3 regions of the Buttiauxella ferragutiae genome follow, and region 2 is predicted to be linked to each of the others. Evidence: predicted binding sites of a transcription regulator. Region 2 holds the regulator's gene; each other region holds the start of a gene.

Evidence for each region. The regulator CRP, encoded in region 2, controls carbon source genes, mostly activating them, when cyclic AMP is high. The targets are predictions, from matches to a motif close to ATGTGANNNNNNTCACAT.
Region 1: a site for CRP is predicted at 3,655-3,672, ahead of MNO13_RS22775 (YjcB family protein). Genes of this name have one in related genera too.
Region 3: a site for CRP is predicted at 3,471-3,488, ahead of srlA (PTS glucitol/sorbitol transporter subunit IIC). Genes of this name have one in related genera too.

What each region holds. Positions count from the first base shown of each region.
Region 1 is NZ_CP093332.1:4,946,692-4,953,620, forward strand. Features, by position in the region: gene MNO13_RS22755 (NCS2 family permease) at 31-1,380, opposite strand; gene MNO13_RS22760 (glutathione S-transferase family protein) at 1,760-2,422, opposite strand; gene soxR (redox-sensitive transcriptional activator SoxR) at 2,720-3,175, opposite strand; gene soxS (superoxide response transcriptional regulator SoxS) at 3,247-3,570, shown strand; gene MNO13_RS22775 (YjcB family protein) at 3,723-4,004, shown strand; gene MNO13_RS22780 (alpha/beta hydrolase family protein) at 4,063-5,310, opposite strand; gene ssb1 (single-stranded DNA-binding protein SSB1) at 5,645-6,181, opposite strand; gene uvrA (excinuclease ABC subunit UvrA) at 6,410-6,929, shown strand, end outside.
Region 2 is NZ_CP093332.1:388,470-395,398, reverse strand. Features, by position in the region: gene MNO13_RS01720 (NUDIX hydrolase) at 1-561, shown strand, start outside; gene MNO13_RS01715 (LysE family translocator) at 567-1,166, opposite strand; gene MNO13_RS01710 (hydrolase) at 1,228-2,250, shown strand; gene MNO13_RS01705 (YheU family protein) at 2,247-2,465, shown strand; gene MNO13_RS01700 (phosphoribulokinase) at 2,639-3,523, shown strand; gene MNO13_RS01695 (OsmC family protein) at 3,541-3,945, opposite strand; gene crp (cAMP-activated global transcriptional regulator CRP) at 4,259-4,891, shown strand; gene MNO13_RS01685 (YccS/YhfK family putative transporter) at 4,983-6,929, shown strand, end outside.
Region 3 is NZ_CP093332.1:1,043,876-1,050,804, reverse strand. Features, by position in the region: gene MNO13_RS04740 (metal ABC transporter substrate-binding protein) at 1-410, opposite strand, end outside; gene MNO13_RS04735 (metal ABC transporter permease) at 407-1,291, opposite strand; gene MNO13_RS04730 (metal ABC transporter ATP-binding protein) at 1,288-1,983, opposite strand; gene mltB (lytic murein transglycosylase B) at 2,240-3,313, opposite strand; gene srlA (PTS glucitol/sorbitol transporter subunit IIC) at 3,564-4,112, shown strand; gene srlE (PTS glucitol/sorbitol transporter subunit IIB) at 4,122-5,087, shown strand; gene srlB (PTS glucitol/sorbitol transporter subunit IIA) at 5,096-5,458, shown strand; gene srlD (sorbitol-6-phosphate dehydrogenase) at 5,479-6,258, shown strand; gene gutM (transcriptional regulator GutM) at 6,322-6,681, shown strand; gene srlR (glucitol operon DNA-binding transcriptional repressor SrlR) at 6,750-6,929, shown strand, end outside.

The sequences.
Region 1 (6,929 bases), 730 kb from region 2:
ACCCTGCAGCTTGAAGTATGACGAGTAAAATTAAATTGCCCAACCGCCGGCATAGAATGCGACTAAGGCGATTGCGATAGCCACGGTACCGATGTTCAGCTTGCGCCATTCACCAGAAACAACGCGGCCAATGACCAGCGATGCAAAGCCAATCATGATGCCGGTAACGATGTTACAGGTCAGCACGATGAATACCGCAGTGATCAGGCCAGCCATGGCATCAACGAAATCAGCGAAGTCGATTTTTGCCACGTTGCTCAGCATCAGCAGACCCACATACATCAGCGCCGGAGCGGTGGCGTAAGCAGGAACCAGATAAGAGAGCGGAGAAAGGAACAGAATCAGCAGGAACAGCACGCCGACGGTGATGGCTGTCAGACCGGTTTTACCGCCCGCCGCAGTACCTGCCGCAGACTCGATGTAAACGGCCGCTGGCGCTGCACCCACCAGGCCTGAGAACACGGAGCTCAGGGAGTCGGTAGTCAGTGCTTTACCGCCATCAATGATTTGACCGTCTTTATCCAGCAGATTTGCCTGGCCCGCGACAGCACGGATGGTGCCGGTTGCATCGAATACCGCCGTCATCACCAACGCCAGAACGCTCGGTAACACCACTGGATTCAGCGCGCCCATAATATCCAGGCTACCAATCAGTGAATTGCCCGCTTCATCTTTCAGCGATGGCATCGCGAAGATGCCAGAGAAATGCACGGTTGGATCGAAAATCAGGCCAAAAATAGAAATACCGATGATGGTCAGCAGAATGCCGCCAGGGACTTTCAGCTTTTCCAGACCGATGATGACCGCCAGGCCAATCAAAGACATGATGACCGGGAAGCTGGCGAAATGGCCCAGCGCAACGGGCAAGCCATCCAGCGGGTTTTTGATAACCAGGCCGACACCGTTTGCCGCAATCAGCAGCAGGAACAAGCCGATACCAATACCCGTGCCATGCGCAACACCCATCGGTAAGTTACGCAAAATCCAGCTACGAATGCCGGTTGCAGAGATGATAGTAAACAGCACACCCATCAGGAAAACAGCACCCAGAGCAACAGGCACACTGATGTGTTGACCTAATACCAGGCTAAATGCGGTAAAGGCAGTCAGTGAAATAGCGCAACCAATGGCCAGCGGCAGGTTTGCCCACAGGCCCATCACCAAAGAGCCAACACCGGCGACCAGGCAAGTTGCCACAAAGACCGCCGCAGGAGGGAAACCTGCTTTACCGAGCATGCCCGGCACGACGATCACGGAGTACACCATCGCGAGGAAAGTGGTTAAACCCGCCACCACTTCCTGACGAACGGTACTGCCACGTGCAGATATTTTGAACCAGGCATCGAGACCGCCGGTTGCACGCGGAGAATGATTAGACATAGTGAAAAATCCCCTGAGATTTTTATGATTACGTTGGTATGCGTGGTTGGCAGACCGCTGCCAATTAAACGTTCAAATTCTTAAAGAATACGAATTGATCCCTGTGCTGCGTTTGCGACAAAAAAGGGGCGTCACAAAAAAAGCAAACGTTTAACTCCGCGCATACAAACTGAGCGTCAAAATTAAGGCAAACGATTATCCGGCCTTCTTACATGGATTTTCAACCGAACTTTGCCGCTTTTTGCGGAAAAAAGCGTTAGCAGGCGAAATTATCGCCACCTCGTGCGCAAACGTTATCGTCAATGCGCAATTTAGCAACAATGATGCAAGATACTGGTTATATATTTTCCTGACTCATAGGATTTTTCGATAGAAGGAATTAAGGGATTTCGAACGGCCCACCTTGCTGAATTGCTCTCTGCCAGGCAGGGCGCATTTGCACTTTACTGTGCCAATTCTGGAGATTCGGTAAATCGTTGATGCCGCCGCGAGAGAGCAACGCGATAACCGGGAAACTCATCTGTATATCTGCCGCACTAAACGCCTGGCCTGCAAACCACGGATTTTTTTGTAGCGAATCTTCGAGATAACGCGCATGGGTCATAATCTGTTTATTCAGATAGGCCTTTTGCACACCTTGCCCCAGTAGATTACCAACCGGACGCAGTAACCACGGAACAGGCTCTTTTCCCAGGCTGCCGAAAACCAGTTTCATCATTAGCAATGGCATTAACGATCCTTCGGCGTAATGCAGCCAAAAGCGATAACGCAGTTTTTCCTGGCTGGAAATCGGTTTGAAGCGGCTTTCTAAATCGTAGGTTTCTTGCAGATATTCAATGATTGCCCCTGACTCGGCGAGAATATTGCCATTATCTTCCACCACTGGCGACTTCCCTAACGGGTGCACAGATTTTAATGACTCAGGTGCCAGCATGGTCGGTTCGCGCTGATAGCGAACAATCTGGTACGGCACTTGCAGTTCTTCAAGCATCCATAAAATACGCTGCGAGCGGGAGTTATTGAGGTGATGGACGATAAGCATGAGTCAACCTTCTGTTTAACAAGATGAGTTAACTATAGGTAAATGAGCAAAAAGTGAAGTATTAGAACTGTACAAAAAAGATGCAAATCACCTTGAAACCTGGCCGAAGGGATCTACAATTAAGTTGTCAGCGCAATCCGGAACCTCCTGAGAATGTGTGATTGAGGGACGCTGATGTCGGGGGAAACCCTCCTTGCGAAAAGCGGGATAGATCGAAAGACAAAGACCGGGAACAAACTAAAGCGCCGAAGTTGGGCGCTTTAGTTTTGCCTGCCATTCCATCGCTTCACGCCAGTGTTAATCCTCAAGAAGACGCGCGCCCGTCCCCTGCTCACCGAGTTTATCGCCAGGATTGCGCAATGGACAATCGGCACCCGATAAACAGCCGCAACCGATGCAGCCATCCAGTTCATCCCGCAATGCGGTTAATGTATGAATGCGCCGCTCCAGCTCTTCACGCCATTGTGACGACATCTTTTTCCAGTCGTTTTTATTAATTTTATGCCCATCAGGCAGCACACCAAATTCTTCACCAATCGTCGCCAGTGGAATACCAATGCGCTGGGCAATCTTAATAATCGCCACGTTTCGCAGCACATCACGCGTGTAGCGCCGTTGGTTGCCGCTATTTCGTACGCTTTTGATTAACCCTTTGCTCTCATAGAAGTGCAACGCAGACACGGCGACGCCGCTACGCTTCGCCACTTCTCCCGGACTCAGTAATGATTTAAAGCGCGGTGATTTCTTTTCCATTTTGCTCTTTACCTCAAGTTAACTTGAGGAATTATACTCGCTGCCAACAAATCCGGCTATGGGGATGGTTTATGGCACACCAGGATATTATTCAAACATTGACTGAATGGATTGACGATCACATTGATCAGCCGCTGAGCATTGACGCTGTGGCAAAAAAATCTGGTTATTCAAAATGGTATCTACAAAGGATGTTCCGTACCGTGAAACGCCAGACGTTGGGTGAATACATTCGTCAGCGCCGACTACTGATGGCGGCGAAAGAGTTACGCAACACTCAGCGCCCGATTTTCGATATCGCGATGGATTACGGTTACGTGTCTCAGCAGACTTTTTCACGCGTTTTCCGCCGTGAGTTTGACCGCACACCAACCGACTATCGCCATCACGCCTGACGCTGTCCGCTAAATATTTGTACCTGAGTTCATCGAAAAAACGGAACAGAAAATGTGCTGCTCAAGTGGCTATTAAAAGAACGATTGTGATATAGTTCACAAATCCTGTGAAACAGGAATTCTCTTACATTTTCGTTCCGAGGCACAGATTCATGGCGGCAATCACAACCAGCGTTTTGCTAATGCGCTGGCCTTTAGTCAGTGCGGTTTTGATGTTTTTAGCCAGCACGTTGAATATTCAATTTCGCAAATCTGATTACGCGTTTTTAGCCGCGATCAGCAGTGGCCTGGGCATCGCGGCTTCATTGTGGTTTGCGACCGGTTTATTGGGCCTGACATTGGCCGACTTCCCGGTTATCTGGGAATCGTTTAAAGACATTATGATTGAGATCTCAAGCCACACCCCACCTGAATGGCCGATGGTGATGACCTGATCAAATTGAGGGGGCAAAGCCCCCTCAAGTTCATATTGACCACTGCAATCAAACTGTTTTACTGCTTCGACAACCCATCAAACCAGCTTTTCCATTCCGGCACCGCTGTCGCAAACGTACCACGATGATCGGTTTCCCCAGTGGAAATGGCCTTCACCATCGAGTCACCCTTCTGCATTGCATAAGTCATTGCCATACGCGCGTCGTCTACCGGAACGGCTTCATCCGCGTCGCCATAATAATTGCGCACCGCAGAACGGTAATCCCATTTGTAGGCTTCTGTCTGACTGAGCAATTTCCCGAAAGCTGACGCTTTTAAAGCCTGAGGATCGTACATTTCAGGGCGAAGCAGGATATGCAGATCCGTCGGGATCGCACCGGTGTACGGCGTGCGGTCGTAAGCTGCTTTTGACATCGTATAGTACTTATCGGCAATCACGGATCGCGCTAAGTCAGGCGAATCGTAATAGTTTTCGAAGGAGAAGGCGGCAAGGATGAAAATGCTATTCAGCCAGACCGCAGGATGCGCTTGCGGTGTGTAGAGCGCACCACTCACCAGCGCATATAAATCCAGCGGCGCGCTAGCTGTCGCAGTGGCATCGACCTTCACACCCATAACATCAAGTTTTTGCAGCAATGACATCGAAACAAAGCCGCCTTGCGACCAGCCTGCAAGAAAGAGTTTATTGGTCGAAATATTCTTCTGCTTCAGTACGTTCCGACTGGCCATTAGCATGTCATAAGTCGCCTGCTGATGGCTGGCTTTCACCATGTACCCTTCAGGCTCTGTCGACGTGCCAAGCCCAAAGTAATCCGCACCAATCAACACATAACCCTGGCCTGCGAACTGAGCAATCATTAGCTGAGTTTCCGGGGATTGGTCAGGGAATGATGGCACTTGTTGACGCCCGTAGACCGTGCCGTGCTGGTAGGAAACCATCGGCAATGTATGTGTTGTTGCCGCGTTATCCGGTATCGCCAGCAAACCTGATGCTACGGTTGGTTTATTTCCCATGTTGGGAATCACTGAAGCGTAAGTGACCCGGTACAGATTGACGGCATTGCGTGCCGGTGTGTAGGTGGTATGAACACCGAACTGCTGAGGCGTATCGGTTTTCAGGATACGATTCAAACGATCGACATCCCAGCGTTCCAGAAATTCGATTTTTGTTTGTACCGCTGGCGGTGAAGTCTGAGCAGTGGTTTTTGATGGAGTTTCACTTCCACCACACGCGGTCAGTAATAGCGTAACAATACTGGCGAACAGCCAGGAAACAACAACTGGCATGCGGACGGGTCGAGACATAACGGATTATTTCCCTGTTTAAATTAAGCGGCCCGCGTGAATAGTTGTCATCACGGGAGGGTATACCGAATTATTGATTTGGTTTGCTGCCCAGGCTTTTGGGTATTCGTACAGGCGAAAATCGGTGCGCAGATTTTACTCTTTTTGCCGCTTCTCCTGAGTGACGGGAATCCAGGTATTAGGATTTATCTGACATCATTAGAAATGTATTAATGGGTTTTTGAAGTTATTAAATCTAATAACTGTTGATAACGTATTCATCTATAAATAAAAAAACCCCGAAAAGATCGGGGTTTGATAACAGGTTTCTTAACGATGATTTCTAAAATTAATTTTAGAAAGGAATGTCGTCGTCGAAGTCCATTGGTGGTTCATTGTTAGATGGTGCTGGTGCGCTCTGCTGCGGACGAGATTGCGCGCCGCCGCTGAACTGGTTGCCACCCTGCTGCGGTTGCTGAGGCTGACCCCAACCACCTTGCTGCTGACCTGGGTTACCGCCACCTGCTGGAGCACCGCCTGCTGCACGGCCACCCAGCATTTGCATGGTGCCGCCAACGTTAACCACGATTTCGGTGGTGTATTTTTCAACGCCTGCCTGGTCAGTCCATTTACGCGTCTGCAATGCACCTTCGATATAAACCTGGGAGCCTTTACGCAGGTATTCACCCGCGACTTCTGCCAGTTTGCCAAACAGCACTACGCGGTGCCATTCAGTCTTTTCTTTGGTTTCGCCGGTTTGCTTATCGCGCCAGGACTCTGACGTGGCCAGAGTAATGTTGGCAACTGCGCCACCATTTGGCATGTAGCGTACTTCCGGGTCTTGACCCAGATTCCCGACGAGAATCACCTTGTTTACGCCTCTGCTGGCCATGGTCGTGTCTCCTGAAACGTTTAATAAGTAGTGTAAACCCTCGATTCTACCACGCCACCCCTAATCTTTATAGCTGCGGGATGCATTCCAGAATGTCTTCGGGGTATACATTGTTGCATTAAAACACTGGATATTCATTCAGGTTTTATTGTGTCATAATTAGCCGTTTGTGATCGTCGGCGGCCTCCAGTGCGGCCTGGCAAAAAGCGTTTAAACCGGGAAAGGTGAATGGATAAGATCGAAGTTCGGGGCGCCCGCACCCACAATCTCAAAAATATTAACCTCGTTATTCCACGCGACAAGCTGATTGTTGTGACTGGGCTTTCGGGTTCTGGCAAATCCTCACTGGCTTTCGACACCTTATACGCCGAGGGGCAGCGTCGTTACGTTGAGTCCCTTTCCGCCTATGCGCGTCAGTTCCTGTCATTGATGGAAAAGCCGGATGTCGACCACATTGAAGGTTTGTCGCCGGCGATTTCTATCGAGCAGAAATCCACTTCGCACAACCCGCGTTCAACCGTCGGCACCATCACTGAAATTCATGACTACTTGCGCCTGTTGTATGCGCGTGTCGGTGAACCGCGTTGCCCAGACCACAATGTCACGCTGGCAGCACAAACGGTCAGCCAGATGGTCGATAACGTTTTAGCGCAGCCGGAAGGTAAGCGCCTGATGTTGCTTGCGCCGATTATTAAAGACAGAAAAGGCGAGCACACCAAGACGCTGGAAAACCTGGCAAGCCAGGGTT
Region 2 (6,929 bases):
TTTATTGATATGACCCTGGATGAGTCCACGCGTGATACCGCCTTACGCAAACTGGTTGAAAAAACGGGCGTCATTCCCCCGTGGCTCGAACAACTGGAAACCTTCTCTGGCAAGTATCGTGATCCACGCGGCTGGAGCCTGACGACGGCCTGGTTCGCCCTGATCGCCAGAACCGATTGCCAGCCACATATTGAAAGCGTCAGCGATGCGAAATGGTTACCGACTCACCAACTGACGCAGCAGACTCTGGCCTTTGATCACGGTGAGATTATTACCCATGCACTAAACCGGCTACGGCAAAAAACGCGCTATTCACTATTGCCGGTCTATTGCCTGGCAGAAGAGTTCACGCTCACGCAATTGCAGGAAGCGACAGAAATTATTCTCGGGCAGGCGATACAGCGCAAAAGCCTGATTCGCCGCTTTGAGGCGTCAGGCATGTTTGAAGATACAGGGAAAAGTAAGGCGACTGGGGCGCGTAAAGCGCGGCTTTATCGGAGAAAAGAAGGAGTGGATATCCATCTTTTCTCACGTAACTTGCTCAATGATACTGCCGGGTAGCGGCATCAATGCCAAATCAGCAACACACATGCCGCAGTCAGCAATCCCATAAAGACATTAAAGATTGTCCAGGCACGGCGGCTACGAAGTAGCTTGCCAATCATGCTGCCAAACGCAATCCAGATGATGCCAGCAACGATGTTGACCAGCGCGATACCGATGCTGATTAACACCACAGAGTGCAGGTACTGAGCACCCGCAAGGCTAAAACTTGCGACTGCACCTAGCGCCATCAACCACGCTTTCGGGTTGATAACCTGTAATAAACCACCCTGCCAGAATGGGATAGGTGACGGCGGCGGCGCATCGGTTTCCAGCGTTTCATAAGTCGCGGTGCCGATTTTCCATGCCAGCCATAACAGGTAAGCACTCCCGGCAATCTTCAGGATGAGGTGCAAAGCAGGATACAATAGGATTAAGCTACCGACGCCAAAAGCCACCAGCAACAAAATGCACTGCATCCCCAACATGATACCTATCATCAAAGGGAGGGTTCGCATAAAGCCGTAGTTGGCGCCGGAAGAAGTCAGCAACATATTGTTTGGGCCGGGTGTAATCGCCGCGACCCACAAAAAACCAAGCATTGAGAAGAAAAGCGTTTCCATGAAATGGGTGATCCGCACCCGGTAAGTTAATTAGCAAACTAAATGAAACTAACAGTGTGATATGGCCACGACAAGTCCCGCAGCATTGAATTTTAATCACGTAGACGATGAACAATTTCGTCCGTTAAAGGGTGTCAGTAATCCGCACCTGCAAACCATGCTCCCACGCTTAATTCGCCGCCGCCTCAATTTCAAACCTCACTGGCAGCGTCTGGATATGCCGGATGGGGATTTTGTTGATCTTGCATGGAGTGAAGACCCACGCCAGGCAACGCATAAACCACGGTTAGTCGTTTTTCATGGTCTTGAAGGAAGCCTGCACAGCCCGTATGCACATGGGTTAATTGATGCCGCGCGTAAGCAAGGCTGGTTGGGTGTGGTGATGCACTTCCGTGGCTGTAGCGGCGTGCCGAATCGCATGAAACGCATCTATCACTCCGGCGAAACCGAAGATGGCAGCTATTTCCTCAACTGGCTCTCTACACGTTACGGTAAAGCCCCCACGGCGGCGGTCGGGTTTTCTCTCGGCGGTAACATGCTCGCCTGTTTAATGGCAAAACAAGGCGCAGATTGTACGCTACAGGCAGGTGTAGTGGTTTCTGCCCCGCTAATGCTTGAGCATTGTAGCAAGCATATCGAGAAAGGTTTCTCGCGCGTTTACCAACATTATCTGTTGAATCTGCTGAAGAAAAATGCGGCACGTAAGCTCAGAAGCTATCCAGGCACACTCCCGGTAGATATGCGCCAGCTTAAAGGAGTGCGTCGTCTGCGTGAGTTTGACGATTTGATCACCTCGAAGATTCATGGCTTTGCAGATGCTATCGACTACTATCGTCAATGCAGCGCCATGCCGTTGCTGCCGCAAATCAAAACGCCGACGTTAATCATTCACGCTAAAGATGACCCGTTTATGGATCACCATGTGATCCCCGACACAGCGATACTGCCTGCCAATATTGAGTATCAACTGACGCGCTATGGTGGGCATGTTGGATTTGTTGGTGGCACGCTACGGCGTCCGGAAATGTGGCTCGAGCAACGCATCCCGCAGTGGTTGTCTAAATTTTTGGACCCGTCATTATGATGATTCCCTGGCAAGATCTCCCCCCCGAAACGCTTGATAATCTGATTGAATCCTTTGTATTACGTGAAGGTACCGATTATGGTGAACAAGAGCGTTCGCTGGAGCAAAAAGTGGCCGATGTTAAGCGCCAGCTACAAAGTGGCGAGGCTGTGCTGGTATGGTCGGAGCTTCACGAAACGGTGAATATCATGGCTCGCGGGCAGCTTCGCGGCTAAGCGTTTATTCTATACTGCATAGTAAAACCACACTCACCCCGGCCCTATCCCTGAGGGAGAAGGGGAAGAACCAAAGAGAAATCCGGACAGTCTCCTCTCCAGGGGGAGAGGGTTAGGGTGAGGGCCAGCCCTTACGAACACAAACTTGTGATTACCCATGGAGTTGTTGCCTTATGTCAGCCAAACATCCGGTTATTGCCGTAACAGGTTCCAGCGGCGCGGGAACGACCACCACCAGCCTTGCCTTCCGCAAAATATTCCAGCAACTCAACCTGCGCGCTGCCGAAGTTGAAGGTGACAGCTTCCATCGTTTCACGCGTCCTGAAATGGATATGGCTATTCGTAAAGCACGCGACTTAGGCCGCCATATCAGTTACTTCGGTCCGGAAGCGAATGACTTCGGCCTGCTGGAACAAACGTTTATCGAGTACGGAAAAACCGGGCAAGGTAAATCGCGTAAGTATCTTCATACCTATGACGAAGCCGTCCCCTGGAACCAAATTCCTGGGACGTTTACACCGTGGCAATCGCTGCCTGAACCGACCGATGTGTTGTTCTATGAAGGATTGCACGGTGGAGTCGTCACCCCACAGCACGATGTGGCGAATGCCGTCGACTTGCTGGTTGGCGTAGTGCCGATTGTCAACCTGGAATGGATTCAAAAACTGGTGCGTGATACCAGCGAACGTGGGCATTCCCGGGAAGCGGTGATGGATTCAGTGGTGCGCTCAATGGACGACTACATCAATTACATCACGCCACAATTTTCACGCACGCACATTAACTTCCAGCGTGTCCCGACTGTCGATACCTCTAACCCGTTTGCTGCACGCGGAATTCCATCGCTGGATGAAAGTTTTGTGGTGATTCATTTTCGCGGGTTGGATGACATCGATTTCCCGTACTTGCTCGCCATGTTGCAAGGCTCATTCATTTCCCACATCAATACAATAGTGGTACCGGGCGGCAAAATGGGGCTGGCGATGGAATTGATCATGACGCCGTTAGTGAAGCGTCTGGCGGAAGGACGAAATATCAATAATCAGGGCGGCGAGTAACCGCCCTGTTTTGCACACTAGCCTTCAATGACTTCGTAGCTGTGCGTGATATTTACGGCTTTTTCCAGCATCAGTGCAACAGAGCAATACTTCTCAGCAGATAAATCAACCGCGCGGGAAACCGCGTTATCTTTTAGCTCTTTGCCTGTCACGATGAAATGCAGATTGATGTGAGTAAAAAGACGAGGAGCTTCTTCGCGACGCTCAGAGGTCAATTTCACTTCGCAGTCGGTGACGTCGTAGCGGCCTTTTTGCAAAATAGAAACCACGTCTATTGCACTGCAACCCCCGGCAGCCATCAGTACCATTTCCATCGGGCTCGGTGCTTTATCGCCAGAATTACCGTCCATCAGAATCTGGTGTCCTGAAGCGGATTCACCAAGGAAAGTTAACCCTTCAACCCATTTCACACGTGCCTGCATGTTGCTTCTCCCATTGAAAAAATTACCTTCCAGAGTACGCGGATGCAGCAAAACTGGCAACGGAAGGCGACCTACGTCATGCTGAAACGAGACAATAGGAGACACCTGCCAAAAGCTATGCTAAAACAATCCGGATGCTACATTGATACATTGACGTAATGCATAGATGCAAAGGACGTCACTAATTACAGGCAGCAAGAATGACTTGCATGCCATCTCCCCAAAGTGGGGAATATTCTAATACTTGCAACGCCAGACAGGATGTTTAGCGTCCTGTCGTTGGTAGCCAGTTATAAACAGAGGATAACCGCGCATGGTGCTTGGCAAACCGCAAACAGACCCGACTCTCGAATGGTTCTTGTCCCATTGCCACATTCATAAGTATCCATCGAAGAGCACACTGATCCACCAGGGTGAAAAAGCAGAGACGCTGTATTACATCGTCAAGGGCTCTGTAGCTGTTCTGATCAAAGATGAAGAGGGCAAGGAAATGATCCTCTCCTATCTGAATCAGGGCGACTTTATTGGTGAGTTAGGGCTGTTCGAAGAAGGCCAGGAACGTAGTGCCTGGGTCCGTGCTAAATCTGCCTGTGAAGTGGCTGAAATTTCCTATAAAAAATTCCGCCAGCTGATCCAGGTAAACCCAGACATTCTGATGCGTCTTTCTTCCCAGATGGCTCGTCGTCTGCAAGTCACTTCTGAGAAAGTCGGTAACCTGGCATTCCTCGATGTGACTGGTCGTATCGCGCAGACACTGTTGAACCTGGCAAAACAGCCTGATGCAATGACTCACCCAGACGGTATGCAGATTAAAATTACCCGTCAGGAAATTGGTCAGATCGTCGGTTGTTCTCGTGAAACTGTCGGTCGTATCTTGAAAATGCTGGAAGATCAGAACCTGATCTCCGCTCACGGCAAAACGATCGTCGTTTACGGCACTCGTTAATTTCCGTTTCAAAAAAGGCGTGTTGCTTTATGGACACGCCTTTTTTTGTCTTTAAAATCCAAACACCTGCAACACAAAGTATGACAAGCATATGTGGAGAAGATTAATCTATCACCCTGAAGTTAACTATGCACTGCGGCAAACGCTGGTGCTGTGCCTTCCTGTGGGGATCGGTTTACTACTGGGGAATTTGCAGTTAGGTCTGCTTTTCTCGTTAGTGCCCGCTTGTTGCAACATTGCTGGTCTGGATACACCCCATAAGCGTTTTTTTAAACGCCTGATTGTTGGCGGCACTCTTTTTGCGACCAGCAGTTTAATCATGCAGCTTTTGCTGCTCTACACCGCGGTCCCATTGCCCATCATTCTTATGGTGATGGCGCTCTTGTTAGGCGTCACCGCTGAAATCAGCGCCCTGCACGCACGTTTGCTTCCGGCATCGCTGATTGCGGCCATCTTTACGCTAAGTATGGCCGGCAATATGCCTATCTGGAAGCCGATGGTGTTATATGTCTCCGGCACGATTTGGTACGGAGTCTTTAACTGGTTTTGGTTCTGGATGTGGCGTGAGCAGCCGCTGCGCGAAACGTTAAGCCTGCTCTATCGCCAATTGGCGGAGTACTGTGAAGCCAAATACGGCATGCTGACACAACATGCTGATCCCGAAACAGCGCTGCCTCCACTGCTGGCTCGCCAGCAAAAAGCCGTAGACCTGATCACCATCTGCTACCAACAGCTGCATATGCTGTCGGCAAATCAGCAGAACGGTTACAAACATTTGTTACGCTCTTTTCAGATAGCGTTAGATTTGCAAGAGCACATCTCCGTCAGTTTGCACCAGCCTGCCGAGGTGCAAAAACTTGTCGCGAAAAGCCATGCAGAAGCGGTTATTCGCTGGAATGCGCAGACCATTGCGGCACGCTTGCGCGTGTTGGCCGATGACATTCTCTACCATCGTTACCCACAGCGTTTTACGATGGAGAAACAAATTGAAGCCCTCGAGAAAATTGCTCGCCAGAATCCGGACAACCCGGTTGGGCAGTTTTGTCATTATCACTTCAGCCGTATCGCCCGCGTGCTGCGCATCCAACGCCCTCTGTACGCCCGTGATTTAATGGAAGACCGGCAGCGCCGTTTACCGCTGTGGGCAGCACTGAAAAGCTATTTGTCGTTGAAATCTGCCGCCCTGCGCAACGCCGCCCGACTAGGCGTAATGCTAACCATCGCCAGTCTTTTCGGGGCATTTTTACATCTGCCGAAACCCTACTGGATTTTAATGACGGTGATGTTCGTTACGCAAAACGGCTACGGCGCCACGCGGGTACGCATTCTGCACCGTTCGGCAGGGACCATTGCTGGCCTGGCGATTGCGGGTATCGCCCTGCACTTTCACTTCCCACAAAGCATTGCCCTGGCCGCGATGCTGGTCATTACGCTGGTCAGCTATTTGTTTATTCGCCAGAGCTATGGCTGGGCGACGATTGGTTTTACCGTGACGGCGGTATATACCCTGCAACTGCTCACACTCAGCGCCGAGCAATTTATCGTCCCGCGCTTGATTGATACTCTGCTCGGCTGTTTGATTGCCTTCGGCGGCATGGTTTGGCTGTGGCCGCAGTGGCAAAGCGGTTTGTTGCGCCAGAACGCCCATGACGCGCTTGAAAAAGACCAGGACGCGATTCGCCTGATTCTGAGCAACGATCCCGAACCCACGCCGCTAGCCTGGCAACGAATGAAGGTCAATCAAGCCCATAATGCGCTGTTTAACTCACTGAATCAGGCGATGCAGGAACCCGGTTTTAACTCGCATTACCTGGCAGATATGAAATTGTGGGTGACGCACAGCCAGTTTATTGTCGAGCACATCAACGCCATGACTACGCTTGCGCGCGAGCACAACATGCTGACACCGGATTTAGCCCAGCGCTATTTGCAGTCGTGTGAAATTGCGCTGCAACGATGCCAGCAGCGGCTGCAATATGATGGGCCTGGCGAAACCCAGGATGCGAATATTCTTGACCCACTGGAAGGGCTTCCGAGT
Region 3 (6,929 bases), 660 kb from region 2:
TTCTGTGCGTAGACCGCGCCATTCTCAGCACTGTTCCAGGCATGCGGGTCAGTAATTTGTTTACCGTCTTCGACCATGCTGCGGCTGGAAATACCTTCAGAAGCAACAATGACTTTGCCTTTATAACCTGATGCGCTCACCAGACGGTCCATCCACCCTTCCATTCCCAGCCCGCTGACAATAACCACGTCAGCTTTGCTTAGCGCGACGCTGTCTTGCGGCGAGGGTTCAAAACTATGCGGATCACCGTTTGGCCCGACCAGGCTTTTTACCGTGACATGTTCACCGCCGACTTGTTTCGCCATATCAGCCAGCACCGTGAAACTGGCGACCACATTGAGGTTTTTCGCCAGCGCCGCCTGGCTGGAACAAGCCAGCACCAATGACATCATCATCCCAAAACGTTTCATTTAATCCCCTTGCTTGTTGTTATCCAGCCTCTACAAAGGCTCCGAGCCAGTCCGCTGCGCGAACCGAAAAGTATTGAGATAAAGAAGCCAACGCTTGCCGTCAGAACAATCGCCGGTCCAGCAGGCAGTGCGGCGGCAAAAGACCATGCCAGCCCAATCCATGCCGATAACAAACCGCAGACCACCGCAATAAACATCGCCCCAGGTAGCGTTTTCGCCCAGCAGCGCGCCGAAACCGCTGGCAGCATCATTAGCCCGACGGACATCAGCGTGCCGAGGATTTGAAATCCGGCGACCAGGTTAAGCACCAGCAGCGCAAGAAAAACACCATGAATAAGATGAGGTGCCTGGCGGTTATTGACCTGCAAGAAGCTGCGGTCAAAGGTTTCCATCACCAGCCCGCGATATAAACCCGCCAGGATAAGTAACGTTACGCTGGCAATCACGCCAACGAAGATTGTTGCCTGATTATCGACGGCCAGTATTGAGCCAAATAAAAGGTGCAGCAGGTCAACACTGGAGCCGCGAAGCGAAATGAGTGTGACGCCTAACGCCAGCGAGCCGAGGTAAAAACCTGCAAAACTAGCATCCTCTTTAAGTTGGGTTCGTGAGCTCACCAGGCCGGAAATTAATGCCACCAGCACCCCCGCAACAAAGCCGCCAATCCCCATGGCAACCAGCGACATACCTGCCAGCAAATAGCCCACCGCAACGCCCGGCAGGATGGCATGAGAAAGTGCATCCCCCACCAGGCTCATACGCCTTAGCAGCAAGAAAATCCCCAACGGAGCGGTGCTCAGTGATAAAGCCAGGCACGCAACGAGCGCGCGGCGCATAAAACCGTAATCAATAAACGGTTCCAAGAAGAAGTGATAAATCATGCGGATAACGCCAGATTATTACTGACTTGCGAATAACGAGGTAACACTTCAGCAGCGTCCCCCCAATGGAAATGATCTTGTGTAAGCAATAAAACCTGTGGGAAATGCCGGCTAACACGTTGGTTATCATGCAGCACAGCCAGTACCGTTTGGCCCGCCTGATTCATTTGGCAGATTAACGACATCAGGAAATCGCTGGTTTGCGAATCGACCCCGGTAAAAGGCTCATCGAGCAGCACCAGCGGCGCGTTTTGCACCAGTAAGCGAGCAAACAGCATTCTCTGAAACTGGCCGCCAGAAAGCATTTCGATAGGCTGATGGCGGTAAGCGCTCAAGCCAACTCGTTCGATGGCATCGGCTATCCGCAGGCGGTGTTGACGCTTCAATGCGGAAAACAGGCTGCGGGCAGGCCACGCCCCCATACACACCACATCGTAAACCGTGACAGGAAACTGTCTTTCCATTTCAGCCAGTTGCGGCAACCACGCAATGCGCGGAGCACACCCATCGGTAAACTGCAGTTGCCCCGATACCGGTGCCTGTAACTTCAATAATGTTTTAAGGAGGGTCGATTTCCCGGTGCCGTTGGCACCAATAATGGCGGTCATGCTGCCTTGCACAATATGGCCGGTAAGTGCAGGTGCCACCGCCCTTCCCTGATAACCCAATACCACTTGATTCAACGAGATCATGGCAGTGCAATCGCCCAGCGAATAGCCAGCCATAAACCGGCGAGCAGCATTAAGACTGCACAAAACCGGGCTGATGCCGCCACGGTGAAAAGTGTCCGTAAAGGATTCATTGCAGGAAAAAGCCTTCAATTTGATTTGTTATAACATAACATAAAATAAATTGATGACGATGTAAATTCCTGATCGACGATCGGGAAAAACCTTCATGGGAAGTGCTGGAGAAAGAACCCCGCCTCAGAACAAGGCGGGGTAAAGATTACTGAACGCGAGCCTGCGCAACAGCCAGGCCTAACTGCCATACCGCCATCGCGTAATGCGTGCTGTGGTTGTAACGGGTGATGGTGTAGAAGTTTGGCAGACCGTACCAGTACTGGTAACGATCGCCCATATCCAGGCGCAGTAAACTGGCTTCCTGGTGGTTACCCAGAGAAGCCGTTGGGCTCAGGCCGGATTGCGCCAGCGCGGAAACGGAATACTTGGTCTTAAAGCCGTTGGCTAACCCCGGTACCTGGCCGTTAGCAGGCACCGCCACCAAATCCCCTTTCACCCAGCCGTGGCCTTTGAAATAGTTTGCTACACTGCCAATCGCATCTTCGGGATCCCACAAATTCACATGACCGTCGCCGTTGAAATCAACCGCGTACTCTTTGAACGACGAAGGCATAAACTGGCCGTAACCCATCGCCCCGGCAAATGAACCTTTCAGTGCCAGCGGGTCATCACCTTCGTTACGCGCCATCAACAGGAAGGTTTCCAGTTCGCCAGAGAAGTATTGCGCACGGCGTGGATAAGCAAAGGATAAGGTCGCCAGCGCATCGATGATGCGTGTTTTACCCATCACGCGGCCCCAGCGAGTTTCCACGCCGATAATCCCAACAATAATTTCTGGTGGCACGCCGTAAACCTGGAAAGCGCGTTTCAGCGCACTATCGTATTGATTCCAGAAAGCCACACCATTTTGCACGTTATCTGGGGTGATAAATTTGCCGCGATAACGCAACCACGCCCCATTTGGGCCCGGAGGTGGTGCAGTAGTAGGTGCCTGCTGGTCCATTAAACGCAGCACGTAATCCAACCGTTTGGCCTGAGATAACACTTCATGCAATTGCTGGCGGTCAAAGCCATGCTCACTCACCATTTTATTGATGAATTTTTCGGCTTCAGGATTGTTGGCAAAATCCCCCGTCTGCATAAACACATCATGCTGCGGTTGCAGCAAGAACCCCCCTGAAGGTGCGCCAGCTTGCTGAGGCGAAGTTTCAGTTTTTGGTTTACTGCTACAGGCAGCAAGCAAAACGATAAGTGGAAGTAACGCGACGGAGTAACGCATGTGAGGGATATCCATATGACTGACGACGAATGTGTATTCCTTATGGTAAATCAAAATCAATAATCAGGGATCCCCCTTTCTAACTCCTTTCAGTTCACCATTAAACTTTCCATTTAAAATTAAATTACCTTTCAAATTAACAGATTTATGCTTCACAATGAGATCTAAATAACATACATGAAGGTTTCAAAGTGATTATTATGAGCTGCCACTGACCGCAGAGTGAGCATTTACCCTTCAGGAGATAACAATGATCGACATGATTACCCATGGAGCTGAATGGTTTATTGGCCTGTTTCAAAAAGGGGGAGAAGTTTTTACCGGCATGGTGACCGGTATTCTTCCGCTGCTAATAAGCCTGCTGGTGATAATGAACGCGTTAATTAATTTCATCGGCCAGCATCGCATCGAACGAATGGCGCAGCGCTGCGCCGGAAACCCGGTTTCCCGCTACCTGTTATTGCCTTGCATCGGTACGTTTGTGTTCTGCAACCCGATGACGCTAAGCCTGGGGCGCTTTATGCCGGAGAAATACAAACCGAGCTATTACGCCGCCGCTTCATACAGTTGCCACTCAATGAATGGCCTTTTCCCTCACATCAATCCAGGCGAGCTATTTGTGTACCTGGGGATCGCCAGCGGGCTGACCACACTTGGTTTGCCGCTGGGTCCACTCGCGGTGAGCTACCTGCTTGTCGGTCTGATCACTAACTTCTTCCGTGGCTGGATAACCGACCTCACGACCTCGATCTTCGAGAAGAAAATGGGTATCGAACTGGAACGCCAGGTGCGACTTTAAGGAAAAATCATGACGCAACTTATTCGTATTGAGAAAGGCCAGGGCGGCTGGGGCGGCCCGCTGATTCTGCCGGTCGAACCCGGAAAAAAAATCGTCTACATCACCGCAGGGACTCGCCCGGCGATTATCGACAAACTCAGTGAAATGACGGGCTGGCAAGCGGTAGACGGCTTTAAAGAAGGCGAGCCGCCGGAAGCAGAAATCGCTGTGGCGGTGATCGACTGTGGCGGAACATTGCGCTGCGGGTTGTACCCGAAACGCCGCATCCCGACCATTAATATCCATGCCACCGGCAAGTCCGGGCCAATGGCGCAGTACATCGTTGAAGATATTTACGTTTCCGGTGTGCGCGAAGAAAACATTAGCTGGCAAGCAGATGAAACGCAGTCCGTCGCGAAAACGCCGGTTCGTGAGTACGACACCAGTAAGAAAATAACGGAACAAAGCGATGGATTGCTGGCAAAAGTCGGCATGGGCATGGGCTCTGCCGTAGCGGTGCTGTTTCAGGCCGGGCGCGACACCATAGATACCGTGTTAAAAACCATCCTGCCGTTTATGGCGTTTGTCTCGGCGCTTATCGGCATCATCATGGCTTCAGGATTAGGCGACTGGATTGCTCACGGCCTGGCTCCGCTGGCCAACAATCCCGTCGGACTGATAACCCTGGCGCTGATTTGTTCATTCCCGCTGCTCTCACCTTTCCTCGGCCCTGGGGCGGTTATCGCACAGGTTATCGGGGTGCTGATTGGCGTACAAATTGGCCTCGGTCACATTCCACCACATCTGGCGCTCCCCGCGCTGTTTGCCATCAATGCGCAAGCAGCCTGTGACTTCATCCCGGTGGGCCTCTCTCTGGCTGAAGCCCGACAAGACACGGTGCGCGTCGGCGTGCCATCGGTATTAGTCGGCCGCTTTTTAACGGGCGCGCCAACCGTGCTCATCGCCTGGCTCGTGTCCGGCTTTATCTATCAATAGGGTGGATTATGCGAACTATTTATCAAACGACTATCACGTATATCGGCCAGTCCGCCCGCGAAGCGCTGGATGACAACATGCTGATCACTTTTAGCGAAGGCGCGCCAGCAGATATTCAGGACTTCTGTTTTATTCACTGCCACGGCGCATTGAGCGGCACGCTTGAACCCGGTATCGGTTTTGAACTGAACGGGCAGCATTACGATGTCACCGCAGTTGGCGACGTCGCTCAACAAAATTTACAGGAACTGGGGCATATCACCCTGCGTTTCGACGGTGAAGCGCAGGCGGAATACCCGGGTACCGTCCATGTTAACGGGCCACTACCTCACAACATTGAAACGGGCTGCCAGTTGAAGTTTTTAGTCTAAGCACATTAAAGGAGTAGAGCATGAACCAAGTTGCCGTTGTCATTGGGGGAGGACAAACCCTCGGAGCGTTTCTCGCCCATGGGCTTGCGAAGGAAGGTTATAAAATTGCCGTGGTAGATATCCAAAGCGAAAAAGCGGCCCGCGTCGCCCAGGAAATTAACGACCAGTACGGTGCTGGCATGGCCTGGGGATTTGGCGCTGATGCCACCAGCGAACAGAGCGTAACCGCGCTCGCCAACGGAGTAGACGAGATTTTCGGCCAGGTGAATTTGCTGGTCTATAGCGCCGGAATTGCCAAAGCGGCATTTATTGGTGATTTCGCGTTGGGCGATTTTGACCGTTCGTTGCAGGTCAATCTGGTGGGATATTTTCTGTGCGCCAAAGCGTTTTCAGCCTTGATGATCCGCGACGGCGTACATGGCCGCATCATCCAAATTAACTCTAAATCCGGGAAAGTGGGCAGCAAACATAATTCCGGCTACAGCGCGGCAAAGTTCGGCGGCGTAGGGCTGACACAATCACTGGCACTGGATTTAGCAGAGTACGGCATTACCGTGCATGCCTTGATGCTGGGCAACCTGTTGAAATCGCCAATGTTTCAATCATTACTCCCGCAATATGCCGAGAAACTGGGCATTGCGGCGGATGAAGTCGAGCAATATTACATCGACAAAGTCCCGCTCAAGCGTGGCTGCGACTATCAGGATGTGCTGAATACGCTGCTGTTTTATGCCAGTGATAAAGCATCGTACTGCACCGGGCAATCAATCAACATTACCGGCGGGCAGGTGATGTTTTAAACCCACGGGTGGATAGCCGTATGACTGCAAACGCGCTATTCACCTCCCTAACGAGAGAAATCTATGATTAACGCACTCATCGCAATCGCTGTAATCGCCTGGCTGAGCCAACTGGTTTTGGGTGGCTGGCAAATACGCCATTTCAATCGTGCATTCGACCAGTTATGCCAGAAAGGAGCCGTAGGTATCGGGCGTTCTGGCGGGCGTTTTAAGCCTCGGGTGGTCATTGCACTGGCATTCGATGAACAACAAAACATCTGTGACAGTTTGATGATGAAAGGCATCACTATTTTTGCCAGACCCTTACCGTTGTCACAACTACATGGGATAAATCGAAAGGAATTGCAACCTGATGTGATCTTCCCCCATGATCAAAACTGTCAGAATGCTCTATCATTAGCGATTAAAGTGAAACATGGATAATTTCGTTTCGAACGCTTATTGCTTGCGAAATTATCAAACTAAAATTTAGCGCAAGGTAATAAGAGCTTATGAAACCACGCCATCGGCAGGCCGCAATCCTGGAGTATCTGCAAAAACAAGGGAAAAGTTCCGTTGACGATCTCGCTCAATATTTTGCCACCACCGGTACCACGATCCGTAAAGATCTGGTGCTGCTGGAAAACGCAGGCACGGTTATCCGTACCTATGGCGGCGTAGTACTGAACAAG